Regions from separate parts of the Pseudoblastomonas marina genome, predicted to be linked through region 3. Evidence: predicted binding sites of a transcription regulator. Region 3 holds the regulator's gene; each other region holds the start of a gene.

Region 1 (6,778 bases), 380 kb from region 3:
TTCCCATGAAGACGATGCGCATAGCTTTCCCGCGATCCTTTCGCATTGCGTGATCGCGCCCTATCTGTGCCCCCATGGCATCGCAAGAGATCGAAGCGCTGGCCTCGGCCCTGGCGCGGCTGCCCGGCCTCGGCCCGCGTTCGGCGCGGCGCGCAGTGCTGTGGCTGGTCAAGAACCGCGAGCGCGCGCTGCCGCAGCTGGTCGAGACGCTGGCGGCGGTGCAGGACACGCTGGTCGAATGCGAGACCTGCTTCAACGTCGATACCCGCAACCCTTGCGGAATCTGCGCCGATCCCCGCCGCGATGCGAAGTCGATCTGCGTGGTCGAGGACGTCTCGGACCTGTGGGCACTCGATCGCGCGCGGCTGTTCCAAGGTACCTATCATGTGCTCGGCGGGCGGCTATCGGCCCTCGACGGTGTGCGGCCCGAGGACCTCACGGTGGGCGAGCTCCTCCAACGGGTCGAAGCGGGGGGCGTGGACGAGGTGGTTCTCGCCATGAACGCCACGCTCGAAGGCCAGACTACCGCGCATTACCTCGCCGAGCGGCTCGAGGCATTCCCGGTCAAGGTCACGCAATTGGCGCATGGCCTGCCGGTGGGTGGGGAACTGGACTACCTCGACGAAGGCACTCTGGCACAGGCGCTGCGCGCGCGGCGTCCGGTGGATTGAAAGCGCGCCTAAGAGCGACTAAATAGCATCCATGGCTATCCGCGAAATCCTCGAAGTGCCGGATCCCCGGCTCAAGACCGTGTCGACTCCCGTCGAGAAGGACGAGTTCGACGACGATCTGCGCACCCTCGTCGACGACATGTTCGAGACGATGTACGCCGCGCCGGGCATCGGCCTCGCCGCGATTCAGGTCGGCGTGCCCAAGCGCGTGCTCGTGATCGATCTGCAGGAGCCCGACGAAAGCGCTGATGCCGAAGATTGCGGCGACGACGAATGCGGCCACGACCACCGCCCGATGGTCCGCAACCCTCGCACCTTCATCAATCCCGAAATCCTTGACCCGGCCGAGGAACTGGCGACGTACCAGGAAGGTTGCCTGTCGGTGCCTGACATCTACGCCGACGTCGATCGTCCCGCGACCTGCCGCGTCCGCTACCAGGACCTCGATGGCAATGTGCACGAGGAAGACATGACGGGCCTGATGGCGACCTGCATCCAGCACGAGATGGACCACCTCGAAGGCATCCTGTTCATCGACCACCTCTCGCGCCTCAAGCGCAACATGGCGCTGAAGAAGCTCAGGAAGCTGCAGGCGGCTTGATTCTTTTGGTCATCCCCGCGCAGGCGGGGATCCAGAGTGAGGTCGTGCCAGGTCGCCGTGGATTCTCGCCTTCGCGGGAATGACGGGGAAGAGAGTATCGACCCTCTGGCGTTCCGTTTCCGTTCCGCGTAACGTCGGCGCATGGATCCGACCTTTCTCGCTATCATCGCACTTGTTATCGGCCTCGCTCTTGGCGGCGGTGTTGGCTGGTATATCGGCTCGCGCCCGGCCTCCGACCTCAAGGCCAAGCTGGCCGAGAGCGAAGCTACGGGCGCAGCGCGCGAGGAGGAATTCAAGCGGGCAACCAAGGAATTGGGTGAGGCGCAGATCAGAATCGCGACGCTCGAAGCCAACGCCGCCAATTTCGACAAGCAGTTGGAACAGATGCGTGAGGCGCGCGAGGCGCTGGTCGACCAGTTCAAGGCGACCAGCGGCGAGGTCCTGTCGAAGGCGCAGGAGGAATTCCTCAAGCGCGCCGACGAAAAATTCGGCTCGGCAGAGAAGGCCAACAAGGAAGCGGTCGCTTCGCTGTTGAAGCCGGTCAGCGAGCGGCTCAAAGCCTATGAGGAGCAGGTCGGCAGCCTGGAGAAACAGCGCGCCGACGCGTTCAGCGGGCTTCGGACGCAGATCGAGGAAATGCGGAAGGGCCAGGAAGAGGTCCGGCGCGAGGCGCAGCGGCTTGGCAATTCGCTCACCAATGCGCCCAAGGCGCGTGGGCGCTGGGGCGAACGTGCACTGCAGAACGTGCTCGAGCAATGCGGCCTGTCCGAGCACACCGATTTTGACCTCGAACATTCGCTCGATACCGACGAGGGCCGGTTGCGACCCGATGCAATCGTACACGTGCCCGGCCAGAAGAAGCTGGTGATCGACGCCAAGGTGTCGTTGAACGCCTACCAGGCAGCATTCGAGGCCGAGGGCGACGAGGAGCGCGTGCGCCATCTCGACCTGCATGCCAAGTCGATGCGCAGCCACGTCCAGACGCTCGGTTCGAAAAGCTATCAGAGCCAGTTCGACGATTCGCCCGACTATGTCGTGATGTTCGTCCCCGGCGAGCATTTCGTCGCCGCCGCGCTCGAACACGACCCCGAGCTGTGGGATTTCGCATTCCGCAACAAGGTTTTGCTCGCAACTCCTACGAACCTGGTGGCGATCGCGCGCACGGTAGCGCAGGTCTGGCGGCAGGACACGATAGCGCGCGAAGCGGTCGAGATCGGCAAGATGGGCGCCGAGCTCTACGACCGGCTCGCCATCGCCGCCGAGCACATGAAGCGCGTCGGTGGCGGGCTCGAAAGCGCGGTCAAGAATTACAACAAGTTCGTCGGTTCATTTGAGAGGAATGTTCTCTCCGCCGGGCGTCGCTTGCAGGACAAGGGGATCGAGATCGGCAAGCGCGAGATCGAGGAAATTCCCCAGATCGCCGAGACTCCTACCTACACCGCCGAAGACGCCGCGCAGATCGAGGACGGCACCAACGAGGGTCGCGAGGCGGCGGAGTAGTTGCTACCAAGCTCGGGGCGCGCAAATCGGGGGAGGTTTTCCGTGAAATCCCTGTGTCTTTCCGCTGTCTTCTCGATGGCGGCGCTTTCCACGCCCACCTCCGCCCAGCAGAGCTATCCGCCGCGCGACGATTGTCGCGGCGATGTGGCGGCGCAGGCTTTTCGCCACACGCTCACCACCGCGGTCGCCAACCGCAATGCGGCGATGCTGCGCCCGCTGGTCGCGCCGGAGGTCGAACTCGATTTCGGAGGGGGCTCGGGCTGGGAAGCCTTCGCCGCGCGGCTCGACGATCCCGCTTATGCGCTGTGGGAAGAACTCGATCGCGTGCTGCTGCTCGGCTGCGCGGTCATGAAAGGCGGCGAACTCACGTTGCCGTGGCACTGGGCGCAGGACTTCGGCGACATCGACTATTTCGAGACGATGCTGGTGACCGGCAGCGCCGTGCCGCTCCGCGCCGCGGCCGCCCCCGACGCGCCGGTGCGTGCGCGGATCGACTGGGGACTGGTGACGCTGGTCGAGGGCTGGGACCCGGAGGCCGAATATCTCGAAGTCCGCGATGGCCGGCAACGCACGGGCTTCATCCGCAGCGATCGATTGCGATCTATGGTCGATTATCGCTTGCTCGCGCGGCTCGGCCCCGGAGGCTACCGGATCGTCGCCTTCATCGCCGGCGATTGAGACGGCCCGGGACTGCTCGGCTTCAGCCCAGCGCGCGCAGTTTCTGAGAGGCGAGGTCGAGCACCTGCAGCTGGTTCATGTAGCGGGCGATCACCTCCGGATCGTTGCTCAGGAGATCGGCCAGCTTGTCCAGCTTGTCGGCGATCTGGTGAAGATCGTTGCGCTCCCCGACGGTCGATTTCAGCGTATGGCTGGCGATATGCGCCTTGTCGGCCACCGGGTACACATGTTTCGCCTGCTGGACGATGCGATCGACCTGCTGCTGGTGCTCATGCCCGCTCTTCATCCATGAATCGACCGAGACGCGCCGTTCGAACTGGAAACCGATGTTCTTCTCGCTACGCCGCGTGACCTTGCCCGGGACCGAGAGGTTTCCACGGATAAGCCGACAGGTAGCGCCGGCATCGGGCAAATTGTTGGCTTCGATCAGAGCCCCGCTTTCGGACAGGTTGCGAACCCTCACCGCACCCGACATCGTGTCGGACACCAGCGTTGCCATGACGAAGAGGTTGGTGCGCGGAGCGGCCCGCCGACACATGTCGGGGCGTTCGTACGTGGCAGCGTTATCCATGGGGAGCCTGTTGAGGTTTAGGAATTAAGGTCACCTAGTAACATATCATGTATTTTGCACTAACTCGCCGCAAGGCCCGTTCCCGACTTCTCCTGAACGGTGTCGCGCAAGGCAAATTTAGCGTTATTCGAACGTGTCGAGCACCTCATAGGCGAGCACTGCGGCGGCAATCGCGGCGTTGAGGCTGTCGGCGCGGCCCTTCATCGGCATCGTCACGCGCAGGTCGCAGGCGGCTTCGTAGGCTTCGGGCAGTCCGCGCGATTCGTTGCCGACCATGACGAAGCAGGGTGCGGTATAAGGAGCGCCGCGATACGGCACGGCGTCGCGCAGCGACGCGGCGACGAGTTGGCCCCCGGTTTCCCCCTCGCCCTGTCGCAACCAGGCGTGGAATTCCTCCCACGAGGCACGCGCGATTCTCTGGGTGAACAGCGCCCCCATACTCGCACGGACGGCCTCGACCGAGAACGGGTCGGCACAATCGTCGACCAGGATCAACCCGCCGGCGCCCACCGCGTCGCCAGTCCGTAGCATGGTTCCGAGATTGCCCGGGTCGCGCAGCGCCTGCGCCACCAGCCAGATATCGGCCGAGGATCGATCGAGCGTGTCGAGCGTCGTGTCAAATTCGGTGAACACCCCGGCGACCGCCTGGGGGTTGTCCTTCCCGGTGACCTTGGCGAGCAGCGCCGGCTCAATCTCGAGCACTTGGCCACCGGCATCCCCTACCGCCGCTTCGAGCGCATCGAGCAGGGGATGGGGTTCGCGACCGGTTGCCAGCGCCAGCAATTCGGGGACGTGGCCGGTCTCGCGCGCATCGGTCAGCAGGCGCAAACCTTCGGCCAGGAACCTGCCCTCGCGCTTGCGGTGCTTCTTTTCGCGCAGCGAGCGCATGAACTTGACGGTGGGATTAGAGAACCCGGTGATGGTGCGCCGCTCGGCCAACGCTGCCTCAGTCCTCGCCGAAGCCGTCTTTGACGAGCCCGACCAGCTTGGCGAGCGCAGCGTCGGAATTCTCGCCGTCGACGCAGATCTCGATCGTGTCGCCGCGCGCCGCGCCGAGCATCATCAGGCCGAGGATCGAACCGCCGCCCGCGCGGGTGCCATCCTTGCCGACTTGCACGTCGAGCCCGTCCGCCAGCTGGCTGACCATGCCGACGAATTTCGCGCTGGCTCGCGCGTGCAGGCCCTTTTCGTTGACGATGGTGACGGTTTCGCAGGGCACTCGGGTTCAGGCTTCCTGCGCGAGGAATTCGCTCGCCACGGTGATGTAATTGCGCCCCGCCTCGCGGGCGGCGGTTACCGCGTCGCCCAATGCCATCGCCTTGCGCGCACCGGCCAGGCGGATCAGCATCGGCAGGTTGGTCCCCGCGATTACCTCGACCTCGCCTTCGCGCATCAGCGAGATGGCAAGGTTGGAAGGGGTGCCGCCGAACAGGTCGGTGAGAATGACGACGCCGGCGCCGTCGTTCACATCCTTCACGCCCTTGGCGATTTCGCGCCGGCGGGCTTCCATGTCGTCGTTCGGTCCGATGCAGACCGTCGCGACGCCTTTCTGGGTGCCGACCACGTGCTCCATCGCCTCGACGAAAGTCTCGGCGAGTTGGCCGTGCGTAACGAGTACGATACCGATCATCAGTGCGTAATTGCTCTAATCCAATGCGTAGGACAGCGGCCCTTAGACCTTTACGGATGTTATGTCAGCCCGGATGTATCAAGGCTGTGGCTGAGTGCCTTCAACCAGTTCTGCGCCGCGCGATTTTAGCGTCCGATGAATGAGCGTCGGGCTGCGTCCGGTGGCGCGAAGCCGCTCGGTCAGCTTGCGCGCGGTGAACACCGAACGGTGGCGTCCGCCGGTGCACCCGAACGCAATCGTAAGGTAGCCGCGCCCTTGCGCCTCGTAGCGTGGCAGCAAAGTCAGGATCAGGTCCTCGATCCGGCCATAGGCGTCGGCGAAAGCCGGGTCGTTCTCGATATGCCGCGCCACCGCCTCATCCTCGCCGGTGAGCGGGCGCAGCTTCTCGTCCCAATGCGGATTGTCGAGAAAGCGCATGTCGAAAACGAGGTCGGCAACCGGCGGTATCCCTCTCGCAAAGCCGAAACTCATCACGCTCAGCGCCATCCGCCGCTCGCTCTTGGGGGAGAAATGCTCGCGGATCGATTGCTGGAGGTCGTGCGGGGTGAACTTGGTCGTGTCGATCACGAAGTCGGCGCGCTCGCGCAGCCGGGCGAGCAGTTCGCGCTCGGCCGCGAGCGCCTCGTGCACGGGGCGCCCCTGCGCCAGCGGGTGCGGTCGTCGGGTCTCGTTATAGCGGCGCTCGAGCTCCTGGCCGGCGCAATCGACGAACAGGAGGGTGACCGATACGTCGTCGCGCGCTTCGAGAAGGGCGAGGTATTCGAGGAATTTGCGCGGCACGAATTCGCGCGTCCGGGCATCGAACCCGATCGCGACGGCGGAGCTTCCCGGACCTTCGGCGAGCAGATCCTGCACCTGACGCTTGAGGAAACGGAGCGGGAAATTGTCGATCATTTCCCAGCCAAGGTCTTCGAGCTGGCGCAATGCGGTGGTCTTGCCGGCCCCGAGCAGCCCGGTGACCAGCAGCAATTCCAGCTTGTCGTGCGTTTCGCTCATCTTCGCGGGGTGTGGACCTTCGACGGTGCGATGTGAAGGCCTATCGATCGAGCCCGAACATATCGAGCGCCGCCTCGACCCGCAGCGCGAGCGCGAGCTTGGAAGGATAGAGCCGAATCTCGGGAACGGTG
Region 2 (6,778 bases), 220 kb from region 3:
GCTGCGCGCTTCGCGCGATGCCTGGCGCGATGGACGCGCCGATGCGGGAATCATCCGCTCGGGGGCGGAAAGCTGGGCCGCAGAGCTCGAGCGCGCTGGGCGGGGCGAGGATTACCTGATCTGGCGATTCCAGCGGCAGGCCTCGCCCGACCTCATCGAGGCCGCGATCGCCGCGCTGCGCGGAAAGCTGGGCCGCGCGCTCGATCGCGCGGGCATCGCTGCCGCGATTGTCGATCCCGACGGGTTCGTCATCGCGAACAGCGATGGCTTCGCGCTGCGCGCGACCGGGGAACCGGCGGACGATCTCGCACACAAGGAGTTCGTCTCCTACTTGCGACAGGACGAGGAGGACCGGATCAGCTGGGCGCGCGAAGGCAAGGGCGGCGCACCGCTGACAATGTACTACATGCCGGTAACCGATCCGGACCTCGCCGATCATGCCGGCGCCGATGCCCATCCCTCGCTGATGCTGCTCGTCGATAGCGGGGTCGGGCTTGGCGGCGGTGGTGGCGACCTGGCCGCGGCAGTGCCGAATCTCGAGGCGCTGCTGGGGCAGCTTCCGCTGGGACTCGCGATGGCCGACCGCGACGGGCTGTTCCTGTTCGCCAATCCGGCCTTCATGCGCGCGGCCGGGAAGGAGGGCGAGCTTCCGCCGCCCTATCCGTCGGACCTGGTGGTGCAGGAGGACAAGGGAGCACTGGCCGATGCGGTGCGCCGCTTCGCGCAGGGCCCCACCACCAGCGGCGACGTCGCCGTGCGGCTTTCGGCCCAGCCCGAGGAACCGGTCTCGCTCAGCCTTGCCGGGGTCCGCGGGCTCGGCGACGCGGCAGTACTGCTGGGGCTCACCGACACTTCGGAGGAATTGCGCCTCAAGCGGCAGATCGCGCAGGCGACCAAGATGCAGGCGGTCGGCCAGCTGGCGGGCGGGGTCGCGCACGATTTCAACAACGTGCTGACCGCGATCCTGGGGATCTGCGACCTCATGCTGCTGCGCCACACGCCGGGCGACAGCGATTACGACGATATCCAGCAGATCCGGGCGAATTCGAGCCGTGCCGCCTCGCTCACCCGGCAATTGCTCGCGTTCTCGCGCCAGCAGACGCTACGCCCCGAAGTACTCCAGCTGCCCGATGTGGTCAGCGAAATCTCGCAGATGCTCAAGCGTCTCATCGGCGAGAAGATCCGGCTGCAAGTGACCCACGACCGCAATCTCGGGCGGGTCCGGGCCGATCCTTCGCAGCTCGAACAGGTGATCGTGAACCTCGCGGTCAATGCGCGCGACGCGATGCAGTCGAAAGGCGACGGGCGCGGCCAGCTGCGCATTTCAACCAAGCGCGTGACCGCCGCCGATATCCGCGCGATGCGCTCGGAAATCGTGCCGGTCGGCGATTACACGGTGCTGATCGTTTCGGACACCGGGACGGGCATCGCACCCGACAAGCTGGGCAAGATCTTCGAACCGTTCTTCACGACCAAGGAGCAGGGCAAGGGCACCGGGCTCGGCCTCTCGACCGTTTATGGCATCGTCAAGCAGTCGGGCGGCTTCATCTTCGCCGACAGCGAGCTTGGGAAGGGTACGACCTTCTCGGTCTACCTCCCGGTCTATCACGAAACTGTCGAGGCGCGCCAATTGCGCGAAGCCGCCGCAAAGCCCGCTGCGCCACAGCGCGAATGGGCCGGAGGCGGGCGGATCCTGCTGGTCGAGGACGAGGATCCGGTCCGCGCGGTGGCCGAACGCGCGCTGACCCGCCAGGGCTACGAAGTCGTCACCGCTGCCGATGGGGAGGATGGGCTTGAACATTTCCTCAAGCACGACAAGTTCGATCTTGTCGTCAGCGACGTCGTGATGCCGATCATGGACGGCCCTGCGATGGTGCGGAAGATCCGCGAGAAGCGAGCAGACCTGCCGATCCTGTTCATGTCGGGCTATGCCGAGGAACAGCTCCGTAACGAGATCGACATTTCCAACATGCACTTCCTGCCCAAGCCGTTCTCGGTCGCGCAGATCGCCGACAAGGTGGCGAACGTGCTGGCGGAATCGAACGCCGGCGAAGGCTAGTGTCAGAAGCCGACTGAAACTCGGGAATTTCCAATCCCTTGGAATTGTGCAATCCACTAGCACGACTCGTTTCTGGGGAGGAAGTGATCGCATGAAATTCCACAGCATTCTTACCGTCCTGCTGGCCTCGGCCGCGATCGCGACACCGGCAATTGCGCAACAGGCCGATGCGTCCGATCCGACCCCAGACCGTACCGCGCAGGGCGACGTCGCTGTCACCATCTACCAAGACGGGAACGCGCTGGTGCAGGACGTGCGCCGGCTCGACATTCCAAGCGGGCGGACGCGGATCGAATTTCCGGATGTATCGGCACAGATCCGTCCCGCCACGCTCAGCTTCGAGGCGCCGGGCACCGCGATCGTCGAGCAGAATTTCGATTTCGACCTGCTGACGCCGACCAAGCTGATGGAAAAGGCGATCGGAAGCACCGTCACGCTGGTCCGCACCAACCCGGCGACCGGACAGGAAGTGCGCGAACGCGCCGAAGTGCTCTCGACCGCTGGCGGCGTGGTGGTGCGGATCGGCAACCGGATCGAGGTCTTGCGCGATGACGGCCTGCCGGTGCGCGTGGTATTCGACCAGGTCCCGCCCAATTTGCGCGCGCGCCCGACGCTTTCGGTCACGCTCGACAGCAACCGCGTCGGCGCGCGCGATGCCTCGATACGCTACCTCACGCCGGGGCTGGGCTGGGAAGCCGACTATGTTGCGCTGTTCGACGAAGCCAGCGGCACGGTCGACATGCAGGGCTGGGTCACTCTGACCAACAATACCGGCACGACCTTCCACAATGCCGATACGCTGCTGGTGGCGGGCAACCCGTCGCGCGCTGGCCAGCGTACGCGCAGCGACATGGTGCGTCCGGGCACGCAGACCGCCGATCGCGAGCGGCTGGGCGATTATTATCTCTACCCGCTCGACGAGCGGACCACGATCGCCAATGCGCAGACAAAGCAGGTGAGCTTCCTCGACGTTTCGCGCGTTCCGGCGCAGCGGGTCTATTCGATAGGCACCTCGTGGCTGCGCTCGGACGACGATTTTCGCCCTGCGGCGACCGCGATCGGTTTCAGCTCCAGCCGCGACGGCGGCCTGGGCGATGCCTTGCCTGCCGGTACAGTGCGCTTCTACCAGCGCGATGCCGCGGGCAATCCGCAATATATCGGCGAGAACCGCATCGGCCACACGCCGATGGGCAGCACGCTGTCGCTCGTCACCGGCGATGCCTTCGACGTGTTCGTGAAGGCCGAGGTCGAAAGCCGTGAGGAGATTTCGGCGGACGAATACGAACGCACCGCGCGCTATCGCGTGATCGAGGACGGCGAGGTCGTGCGAGAAGTCGAGGTCGACGAAGAGGTCGAGTATTTCCGCACCACGATGCGCTACACCTTCACCAACGCGAAGTCCGAACCGGTGACGGTGCAGATGATTCAGTACGGGCTCGATCAGTATTGGTGGGCGCGCGATTTCCGCGTCGTGTCCGAAGATGTCGAGGGCGAACAGCTCAATGCCGACCGCCGGCTCTACAGCGTGCGAGTGCCGGCCAATGGTGAGCGGGTGGTGCGCGTGACATACGAGACCAAGTTTTAAGGGGCAGGGCGATGCGCCTCTTGCTTCGAAAAACCAGCCTCGGGGCGATAACGGCGGTTCTCGTCGCCGGTGCGCCGGTGCACGCGCAGGATCGCGCGATCGTCGATGCGTCCGAGCCGAACGAAATCGATGTCACGGTCTATCGCGATCCCAACCGCCAGTTGGGCCAGCAGCTCGATCGGCAGCTCCCACGCGGCTTCGCGATGATCTCGGAGACGCGCACCGTCACGCTGCCGCCCGGCGAATCTCGCATCCGCTTCGAGGGCGTTGCCGAAGGTATGGTCGCGGTTTCGGCGATCGTTACCGGCCTGCCCGGCGGAACGATCGAGAAGAACCGCAATGCCGACCTGCTGAGCCCGGGCGCGCTGGTCGACGGCACGCTTGGCAATCGCGTCACCATCACGCGCACCGATCCGGCGAGCGGTGAGGTGCGCAGCGAGGACGCGATCGTCCGCACCCGCGCCGATGGCGGGCTCGTCCTCGAGACCGGGGACGGGTTCGAGGCGGTGCGCTGTTCGGGCCTGCCTGAGAAACTCACCTTCGATCGCGTACCCGACGGGCTCTCGGCGCGGCCGATCTTTTCGATCGACACGCACGACGATCGCGGCGGGACCTACACGGTCACGCTGTCCTACCTTTCCTGGGGCTTCGACTGGGAAGCGAGCTATGTCGCGACCCTCGACGAAGGCGGCGACCAGGACGCGGTCAGTTTCGATCTCACCAGCTGGCTGACGATCCTCAACGATAACGGCCAAAGCTTCGACGGTGCAGACCTGATGGCGGTTGCGGGCAGGCTGAATGTCGTCAGCGATTTCCAGCGTCTGGCATCGCCGCCGCGCGCCACCCCGCTGCGTCTCGAATGCTATCCGATCGGCAGCACGGCAACGGGTTCGCCGATCCCACGCTACGATGATTACTACGACGATCGAATGATCACTGTCACCGGCGCGCGCTTTGCCGAGGCCGCGCCGCCGCCTCCACCTCCACCACCGATGGCGCCGCCGCCACCACCTCCACCCCCGCCACCCATGGCCGCCGAGGAAAATCTCGGTGACCTGAAGCTTTACCGCGTGCCGTTCGCGGTCGATGTGAAGGCGCAAAGCCTCAAGCAGATCGCATTCCTGCGCGAAGAAGGCGTCAAGGGACGCCTCGCCTACGAGTTCGATTGCGGGCCCTGGCAATGGAGCGAACGTCCGCCCGAGGGTGCGCGCATCCTGCTCGAGACCGAGAACGAAAAGGGCAGCGGACTTGGCGTCGCCTTGCCGACCGGGACGGTCGCGATCTTCGAACGCGGTCCGCGCGGCGAACTGCTCGTCGCCGACCGCAATCTGCGCGACTACGCCGTGGGACAGGACGTCGAACTGACGATCGGCGACAGCGCGCAGGTGTTCGGCCAGTGCCACGGGACCGGCGGCGCGGATCCGCGCAAGGGCGGGCCGCGCGGGACCCAGATGCGCGCCACGCTCACGAACGCGAATCCCTTTCCGGCTACCGTGCGCGTCCGCCTCGGCTGGCCGTCACAGTGGCGTTTCGAAGGGATCGAGACCGTGTTGGACGACGGCCAGCGAGTCGTCGAGATATCGGTTCCGGCCAACGGATCGCGCGAGGTCGACTGGCGGGTACGGCCGGTCGCAGACTGACCCAACTGCTTGTTCCAGGGACGCTGCGGAAGCCCGGCTTTCCGGTCGGATAGGAAAATTTCTGTTCCACACTTGTTCTTTTGGAACAAACTGCGTACACAGGCTCCCGTTGAAGAGTTGATACCGACCCTAGCGAACCGACGGAGACCATGTCATGGCAGGTACGAATTTGAAGCTCGTGGACAAGGATAGCAACGTGGACCGTCAAAAGGCGCTGGACGCCGCACTCGCGCAGATCGATCGCGCCTTCGGCAAGGGGTCGGCGATGAAGCTCGGCTCGCGCGAGGCGATGAACGTCGAATCGATTTCCACCGGTTCGCTCGGCCTCGATATCGCGCTCGGCATCGGCGGCCTGCCCAAGGGCCGCGTGATCGAGGTCTACGGTCCGGAAAGCTCGGGGAAGACGACGCTGGCGCTGCATGTCATCGCCGAAGCGCAGAAGAATGGTGGCACCGCAGCCTTCGTCGATGCCGAACACGCGCTCGATCCGGTCTATGCCAAGAAGCTGGGCGTCGATATCGACGAGTTGATCGTCTCGCAGCCCGATACCGGTGAGCAGGCGCTCGAAATCACCGATACGCTGGTGCGCTCGAACGCGGTCGACGTGCTGGTGGTCGACTCGGTGGCCGCGCTGGTGCCGCGCGCCGAGATCGAGGGCGAGATGGGCGACAGCCATGTCGGCCTCCAGGCCCGCCTGATGTCGCAGAGCCTGCGCAAGCTCACCGGTTCGATCAACCGCTCCAAGTGCATGGTGATCTTCATCAACCAGCTGCGCATGAAGATCGGCGTGATGTACGGCAATCCGGAGACCACCACCGGCGGCAATGCGCTCAAGTTCTACGCCTCGGTCCGGCTCGACATCCGCCGCACCGGCCAGATCAAGCAGCGTGACGAAGTCGTCGGCAACTCGACCCGGGTGAAGGTGGTCAAGAACAAGGTTGCCCCGCCGTTCAAGCAGGTCGAATTCGACATCATGTATGGCGAGGGAATTTCCAAGATCGGCGAGATCCTCGATCTCGGGGTCAAGGCCGGCATCGTCGAGAAATCGGGCGCCTGGTTCTCTTATGACAGCGTGCGCATCGGCCAGGGCCGCGAGAACGCCAAGGACTTCCTCAAGGAAAATCCCGAGGTCTGCGCCAAGCTCGAGGCGGCGATCCGCGGCAAGGAAGACGAGGTGGCCGAGGAAATGATGACCGGTCCCGACGCCGACGACGGCGAATAATACCTTACTATCCTTTCGAACGGCCGGCGCTCTTCCGAGGAGCGCCGGCCGTTTTCGTTTGGTTTTCAACCGCGCGGCTTGCGTCGTGTCATCGTCCGTCTAGGTTCGACCCATGACGAGCAATGCAGACTGGACCGGCCGCGTCGGCGCGAGCTGGGCGGAGAACCACCGTCTCACCGATCGGGCACTGTCCGGGCTGACGGGGCAATTGCTCGATGCGATCCGCCCGCTCGGTGGCCGCCGTATCGTCGATATCGGGTGCGGTGCGGGGG
Region 3 (6,778 bases):
GCAACTGGGTCGGCGACCACGTCGGGATCCAGCCGAAGCGGTCTATGCGAACAGAGCGCTGACCAGCTTGGCGAATGCATCGGCGCGATGGCTGATGCGGTGCTTTTCGGCCGGGTCCAGCTCGGCGAATGTCTGTTCGTAGCCCTCGGGCACGAACACCGGATCGTAACCGAACCCGAGTGTGCCTCGCGGCGGCCAAGTGAGCGAACCGTTTGCGCGACCCTCGAACACGGCCTGCTGTCCGTCGGGCCAGGCGATCGCGAGGACGCAGGAAAACCACGCGCTGCGATCGACCTCGGAGCCCTGTTCCGCGAGTTTGCCTTCGACTTTGCCCATCGCCATGTACCAGTCGCGCCCGGCCGGCCCCTCGAACCATTGCCGTTCGGCCCAGTCGGCGGTGTAGACCCCCGGCTTGCCGTCGAGCGCCGCAACCGACAACCCGCTATCGTCGGCCAGTGCGGGTAGCTGCGCCGCCTGCGCCGCCGCGCGTGCCTTGATCAGCGCATTGTCGGTAAAGGTCTTGCCGGTCTCGGCAGGCTCGGGAAGGGCGAGCGCGCCCGCCGAGACGCAGTCGACGCCATACGGCGCGAGCAGCGCGGAGATCTCCTTCAGCTTGCCTGCATTGTGGGTGGCAATGACGAGCTTGGAGCCGAGGGGAGGGTGCTCGCTCACGCGACGGCCTTTTCCTGCGCCTCGAAAATCCGGTCGCAGCCCATCCGCGCGAGGCGCAGCAGCCGAAGCAGGCCTTCCTCGTCATAAGTCGCGCCTTCGGCGGTCGCCTGGACCTCACCGATCTGGCCGCCTTCGAGCAGCACGAAATTGGCATCGGCGTCGGCGGCGCTGTCCTCGATATAGTCTAGATCGAGAACCGGGGTACCCTGATGGATACCGCAGCTGATCGCCGCGACTTTCGAGGAGATCGGATCTTCCTTGATCGCGCCCGATTCGAGCAGCGTGTTCACCGCGAGCCGCAGCGCGACCCACGCGCCGGAGATAGAGGCGGTACGGGTACCGCCATCGGCCTGGATGACGTCGCAATCGAGCGTGATCTGGTGCTCGCCGAGCTTCTTCAAATCGACCACGGCGCGCAAGCTGCGACCGATCAGGCGCTGGATTTCCTGCGTCCGGCCCGACTGCTTGCCGCGCGCCGCCTCACGGCTGCCGCGGGTGTGCGTCGCACGCGGAAGCATCGAATATTCGCCGGTGACCCAACCCTGGCCCTTGCCGCGCAGCCATGGCGGAAGGCGGTCCTCGACGCTGGCGGTGCACAGCACGCGGGTGTCGCCGAAACTGATCAGGCAGGAGCCTTCGGCGTGCTTGGTGAAGGCGGTTTCGATGGTGATGGCGCGCATTTCGTCGGGGGCGCGGCCGGAGGGGCGGGTGGTCATGATCGAGGAATCTCCGTGGGTGTTCGGCGCCCGCGATAGGCGCGGGGGGCTTGTGCGCACAAGTCTTGTCTCGCCCGGACCGTTGCGTAGATTGGCGGGCATGAATTCGCCGCCGCTCATCGAATTGACCACACGCGCCCGCGATATCTTCCGGCTCGTGGTAGAAGGCTACCTAGCAAGCGGGCAACCGGTCGGCTCGAAGACGCTGGCGGGGCAGGGGGTCGAGCTGTCGCCGGCTTCGATCCGCTCGGTGCTCGCCGAACTCGAAGGACTCGGGCTGCTCGCATCGCCGCATACCTCGGCCGGGCGGATGCCGACCGATCTGGGCCTGCGCCTGTTCGTCGACGGGATGATGCAGGTGGCCGAGCCGAGTCCCGAAGAACGCGCGGCGATCCGCGAGCAGCTGGGCGCGCCGGGACCGGTCGAGGCGGCGCTCGAGCGAACCAGTGCGCTCTTGTCGGACCTCTCCGGCGCGGCGGGTATGGTGATGGTGCCGCGCCGCGAGCCGAGGCTGGCGCAATTGTCGCTGATCCCGGTCGCGCAGGGCCGCGCGCTCGCTGTGCTCGTGGGCGAGGACGGCCAGGTCGAGAACCGGATGCTCGAGCTCGGGCGGGCGGTCGATCCCGCCGCGCTCGAAGCGGCGGGGAACTACGCCACCGCGCGCCTATCCGGTCGGACGCTTCCCGAAGCGGTCAAGGCTATCCGCCGCGAAATCGACAGCGGCCGCTCGCAGCTCGATGCCGCCAGTCGCGACCTCGTCGAACGCGGAATCGCGGTCTGGAGCGAGGATGCCGCGGAAAGACCCGTGCTGATCGTACGCGGTCAGGCCAAGCTGCTCGACGACGACGCGCTCGACGATATCGAGCGCGTGCGATCACTGCTCGACGACCTCGAAAGCAAGCAATCGGTCGCCGCGTTGCTTGACGATGCGCGCGAGGCCGAAGCGACGCGCATATTTATCGGCTCCGAGAACCGCCTATTCTCGCTTTCCGGCTCCTCGGTCATTGCCGCGCCCTATCGCGATCGCGAGGGCAAGGTGGTCGGCGTGCTGGGTGTGATCGGGCCGACTCGGTTGAATTATGCGCGCGTGGTCCCCATGGTTGATTTCACGGCGAATTCGCTGAGCAAACTGATCGGCTAAAAAGAACCCATGACCAACGACAACGACAAGCAGGGCGCCCACGCGCCCGACCCGGAAGTGGCGGAAGAACTCCGCGGAGTTCCCGAAGACATGATCGACGAGGGTGACGAGCCCTCAGACGGCGACACAAATGGCGAAGGCGAGGGCGACCTTGCCGATGCGATCGCACAGTTGCGCAACGATCTCGACGCGACGAAGCAGGAAGTCCTCTATGCGCGCGCAGAAACGCAGAACGTGCGTCGGCGGCTCGAAAAGGACGTGGCCGATGCCCGCAATTACGGCGCGTCGGGCTTCGCCCGCGACATCCTTTCGGTGGCCGACAATATCGCCCGCGCGCTCGAACACGTGCCCGAAGCACTGCGCGAGGACGACAAGGCGCGCCGTTTCATCGAGGGTATCGAGGCGACCCAGCGTGAGATCGACAAAGTCTTTGCACAGAACGGCATCAGTCGCATCGCTGCGGTCGGCCTTCCGCTCGACCCCAACCAGCACCAGGCGATGATGGAAATTCCCACTGCGGACGCCGAACCCGGCACGGTGGTGCAGGAAATGCAGGCGGGCTACATGCTGCGCGAGCGGCTGCTCCGCCCGGCGATGGTCGGGGTGGCCAAGAAGCCGGACTGACCTCACGCAACCCAAGTACGAGAAAGGCCGCCGCTCCCTTCCGGAGCGGCGGCCTTTTTTCTCGGTTCGAACCGATCAGTTGTAACGGCGCAGGAGACCGGCCAGCTTGCCCTGCACGCGGACCTCATCGGCGTTGTAGACCTGCGGCTCGTAGGCGGCGTTGGCGGGATCGAGCGTGATCCGGCCCTTGTCGCGGCGCAGGTATTTGAGCGTCGCTTCCTCGTCGCGGACCAGCGCGACGACGATTTCGCCGTCACGCGCGACGTCGGTGCGCTTCACCAGCGCGTAGTCGCCGTCGAAAATTCCCGCTTCGATCATCGAATCGCCGGAGACTTCGAGCGCGAAATGATCGCCGGCCCCCAGCAATGCCGCGGGCACGGGCAGGGTCTGCGTATCTTCGAGCGCTTCGATCGGTACACCCGCGGCGATCCGGCCATGGAGCGGGATCTCGATCACGTCATTGGCCGGTCGCGGCGTGCTCTCGGGCATCTTGAGCGACGCAGGCGCAGCGGCCTTCGAAGTTGCGGAAGCCACCGCATCTTCCGGCTGCCGGATCACCTCGAGTGCACGCGCCCGGTTGGGCAAGCGGCGGATGAAACCGCGCTCCTCGAGCGCCGAGATCAGCCGGTGGACGCCCGATTTCGACTTGAGGTCGAGCGCGTCCTTCATTTCCTCGAAACTCGGCGACACGCCGGTTTCCTCGAGCCGTTCCTGGATGAAACGGATGAGCTCGTGTTGTTTGCGAGTGAGCAATTGCTCCTCCCTTGATCGGTTCGCCTTCAGTGAACGAACAAGGAACAATTAGGCAACTTCCGCGAACCCGTCAAGTGCAACGCCGCGGAAAGCTGCGGGTCCTATCCGTTTCCGAGCAGATCGCGCGTGGCGCATTCCACATCATTCCGGCGCATCAGTGTCTCGCCGACGAGGAAGGCCCGCAGCCCATGGCCGGCAAGGCGCTCGATATCAGGATGCTCGGTGATACTGCTTTCGGCGATTCCGAGGACGCCGCGCGGCAGCATGGGCGCGAGGCGCTCGCTGGTCGCGAGGTCGGTCTCGAATGTTGCGAGGTTGCGGTTGTTGATCCCGATCATGTCGGGCGAACATCGCAGGACGCGCTCCATTTCCTGCTCGTCATGCACCTCGAACAGGACGTCGAGCCCGAACTCGCGCGCGACGTCGGCAAGCTCGGCCATTTGCGCATCGCCCAGCGCCGCCGCGATGAGGAGGATCGCGTCGGCCCCCAATGCCCGCGCCTCGACGACCTGCCAAGGATCGATCGTGAAGTCCTTGCGCAACACGGGGAGCGAACAGGCTGCACGCGCTTCGATGAGGTAGGTATCGCTGCCCTGGAAATGCGGTTCCTCGGTCAACACCGAAAGGCAGGCGGCGCCCCCCTTGGCGTAGGCGCGTGCGTGATCTGCCGGGTCGAAATCAGCACGGATCAAGCCTTTCGAGGGTGACGCTCGCTTGATTTCGGCGATCAGCCCGAAGCCGTTCGCTGCCTTGGCGGCCAGCGCGTCCCGGAAGCCCCTCACCGGTGAAGCAGCGCTCGCTTCCTCTTCGAGCGAGGCGAGCGCGCGCGCAGCCTTGCGTCGTTCGACATCCTCGCGCTTGATCGCACAGATTTCGGCCAGTTTGCTCACGCGACGAGCTCGATCCATGCGCCGAGCAGTTTCGCCGCGGCCCCGCTGTCTAGCGCCTCTTGGGCTTCGGCCACCCGCGCGGGCCAGTCTTCCTCGCGCCCGGCAACCACCAGCGCGGCGGCGGCATTGAACACCACCGCATCGCGATAGGCGCCGGGCATCCCGTCGAGCAGTGCGCGCAGCGCCCTGGCGTTGTGCGCGGCATCTCCGCCGCGGATGGCCTCGACCGGGGCATGCTCCAGCCCGGCCCTTGCGGCGTCGAACCGGCGCATGGCGAAATCGCTGCCGCGCACATCGGCCATCTCGTTGCCGCCGGCGAGGCTAAGTTCGTCGAGGCCCTCGTCGCCCGAGACGATCAGCGAGCGCCCCGTTCCGAGCGAGGCCATCGCGCGCGCATAGATCGGGACGTAGGCAGGCCGTGCGATACCGATCAGCTGGCTGTGCACGCGCGCCGGGTTCGACAGCGGACCCATCAGGTTGAAGATCGTGCGCTTGCCGAGCTGCTGGCGGATGGGCTGGATCCGCGCCATCGCCGGGTGGTGGTTCTTGGCAAACAGGAAGCAGATGCCGATCTCGGCGAGCGTCTTCTCGGCGGTGCGTCCCGCAGCGTCCATGTCGAGACCCAAGGCCTCGAGCGTGTCGGCGGCGCCGGCTTTCGAAGACGCCGCGCGGTTGCCGTGCTTGGCCACCGGGACCCCGCAGGCTGCGACGACGAGGCTCACCGCGGTCGAAACATTGAGGGTGTGGTGGCCGTCGCCCCCGGTGCCGCACACGTCGATCGCATTGTCGGGCGCATCGACCGGCAAGAGGCGGGCTCGCAGTGCACGCGCCGCACCGGTAATTTCCGAAGACCGTTCGCCGCGATCGGAAAGATCCGACAGGAAGCGCGCGATCTCTTCTTCCGACACACCGCCATCGAGGATGCGACCGAATACTTCCTCGGCTTCGGCGTCGGTGAAATGCTGCTGGACGTCGGGCAGGACCGTCATGCGGGGACTTTCGTTTCGAGGCCGCATTGCGCGACGAAATTGGCGAGCAACGCATGGCCGTGCTCGCTGGCGATGCTTTCGGGGTGGAACTGGACGCCGTGGATCGGCAGGTCGCGGTGGCGGAACCCCATCACGCAGGTCCCATCGACTCCCGGGGTCTTGCTGGTGGCGTTGACCAACAGGCAGTCGGGCACGTCCTCGACCACGAGCGAGTGGTAGCGCGTCGCCGCGAAGGGCGAAGGGAGGCCGGCGAACACGCCGCTGCCATCGTGCTCGACCGGCGACGTCTTGCCGTGCATCAGCCCGCCGCGCACCACCCGTCCGCCGAGATGCTGGCCGATCGCCTGGTGTCCGAGGCACACGCCGAGCAGCGGGACGCCCGCCTTCTCGCAGGCCGCGACGAGGCCGAGGCTAATTCCAGCCTCGTCGGGCGTGCAGGGGCCGGGCGAAAGGAGGATTCCGTCCGCACCGAGCGCCATCGCCTCGTCGACCGACAGCGCGTCGTTGCGATGCACCTCGACCGGCACGCCCAGCTCCATCACGTAATGGACGAGGTTCCAGGTGAAGCTGTCGTAATTGTCGACGACGAGGATCACGCCTTGGCTTTCCCCGCCAACTCGTCAGTCGCGCGCACGAGGCCGTCGATGATGCCCGGTTCGCCGGCGCTGTGGCCCGCGTCGTGGACAATTCGCAAATCGACTTCGGGCCATGCCTTTTTGAGCGCCCAGGCGGCCGAGGGCGGGGTGCAGATATCGTGTCGACCCTGGACGATGATACCCGGGATGCCCTTCAGCTTGTGCGCGTTGTCGAGCAGCTGGTTTTCCTCGAGGAAGAAGTTCTCGAGGAAGTAGCGTGCACAGATCCGCGCGAACGGCACCGCCTTGGCCGGATCGGCGAAACTGTCGAGCAGGTCTTCGTTGGGCAGCAGGGTGGCGACATTGCCCTCCCACAGCGACCATTGCTCGGCCGCGGCGAGGCGGGTGGCCTCGTCGT

Evidence for each region. Region 3 encodes LexA, which represses DNA repair genes until DNA is damaged. Its sites were predicted from a motif close to GTTCCNCNCTTGTTCT; they were not measured.
Region 1: the regulator LexA is predicted to act here: its motif matches at 1,383-1,398, upstream of T8S45_RS02040 (DNA recombination protein RmuC).
Region 2: the regulator LexA is predicted to act here: its motif matches at 5,348-5,363, upstream of recA (recombinase RecA).

What each region holds. Positions count from the first base shown of each region.
Region 1 is NZ_CP139718.1:413,937-420,714, forward strand. It holds gene fmt (methionyl-tRNA formyltransferase) at 1-22, opposite strand, end outside; gene recR (recombination mediator RecR) at 75-671, shown strand; gene T8S45_RS02035 (peptide deformylase) at 703-1,272, shown strand; gene T8S45_RS02040 (DNA recombination protein RmuC) at 1,414-2,772, shown strand; gene T8S45_RS02045 (hypothetical protein) at 2,815-3,450, shown strand; gene T8S45_RS02050 (PilZ domain-containing protein) at 3,473-4,021, opposite strand; gene T8S45_RS02055 (TrmH family RNA methyltransferase) at 4,145-4,960, opposite strand; gene T8S45_RS02060 (HPr family phosphocarrier protein) at 4,968-5,240, opposite strand; gene T8S45_RS02065 (PTS sugar transporter subunit IIA) at 5,247-5,651, opposite strand; gene rapZ (RNase adapter RapZ) at 5,730-6,647, opposite strand; gene T8S45_RS02075 (HPr kinase/phosphorylase) at 6,688-6,778, opposite strand, start outside.
Region 2 is NZ_CP139718.1:566,046-572,823, forward strand. It holds gene T8S45_RS02715 (ATP-binding protein) at 1-2,059, shown strand, start outside; gene T8S45_RS02720 (DUF4139 domain-containing protein) at 2,151-3,644, shown strand; gene T8S45_RS02725 (DUF4139 domain-containing protein) at 3,656-5,284, shown strand; gene recA (recombinase RecA) at 5,439-6,506, shown strand; gene T8S45_RS02735 (class I SAM-dependent methyltransferase) at 6,619-6,778, shown strand, end outside.
Region 3 is NZ_CP139718.1:790,366-797,143, forward strand. It holds gene T8S45_RS03825 (CAP domain-containing protein) at 1-62, shown strand, start outside; gene rdgB (RdgB/HAM1 family non-canonical purine NTP pyrophosphatase) at 43-672, opposite strand; gene rph (ribonuclease PH) at 669-1,388, opposite strand; gene hrcA (heat-inducible transcriptional repressor HrcA) at 1,489-2,529, shown strand; gene grpE (nucleotide exchange factor GrpE) at 2,539-3,153, shown strand; gene lexA (transcriptional repressor LexA) at 3,229-3,906, opposite strand; gene trpC (indole-3-glycerol phosphate synthase TrpC) at 4,008-4,796, opposite strand; gene trpD (anthranilate phosphoribosyltransferase) at 4,793-5,785, opposite strand; gene T8S45_RS03865 (anthranilate synthase component II) at 5,782-6,381, opposite strand; gene pip (prolyl aminopeptidase) at 6,378-6,778, opposite strand, start outside.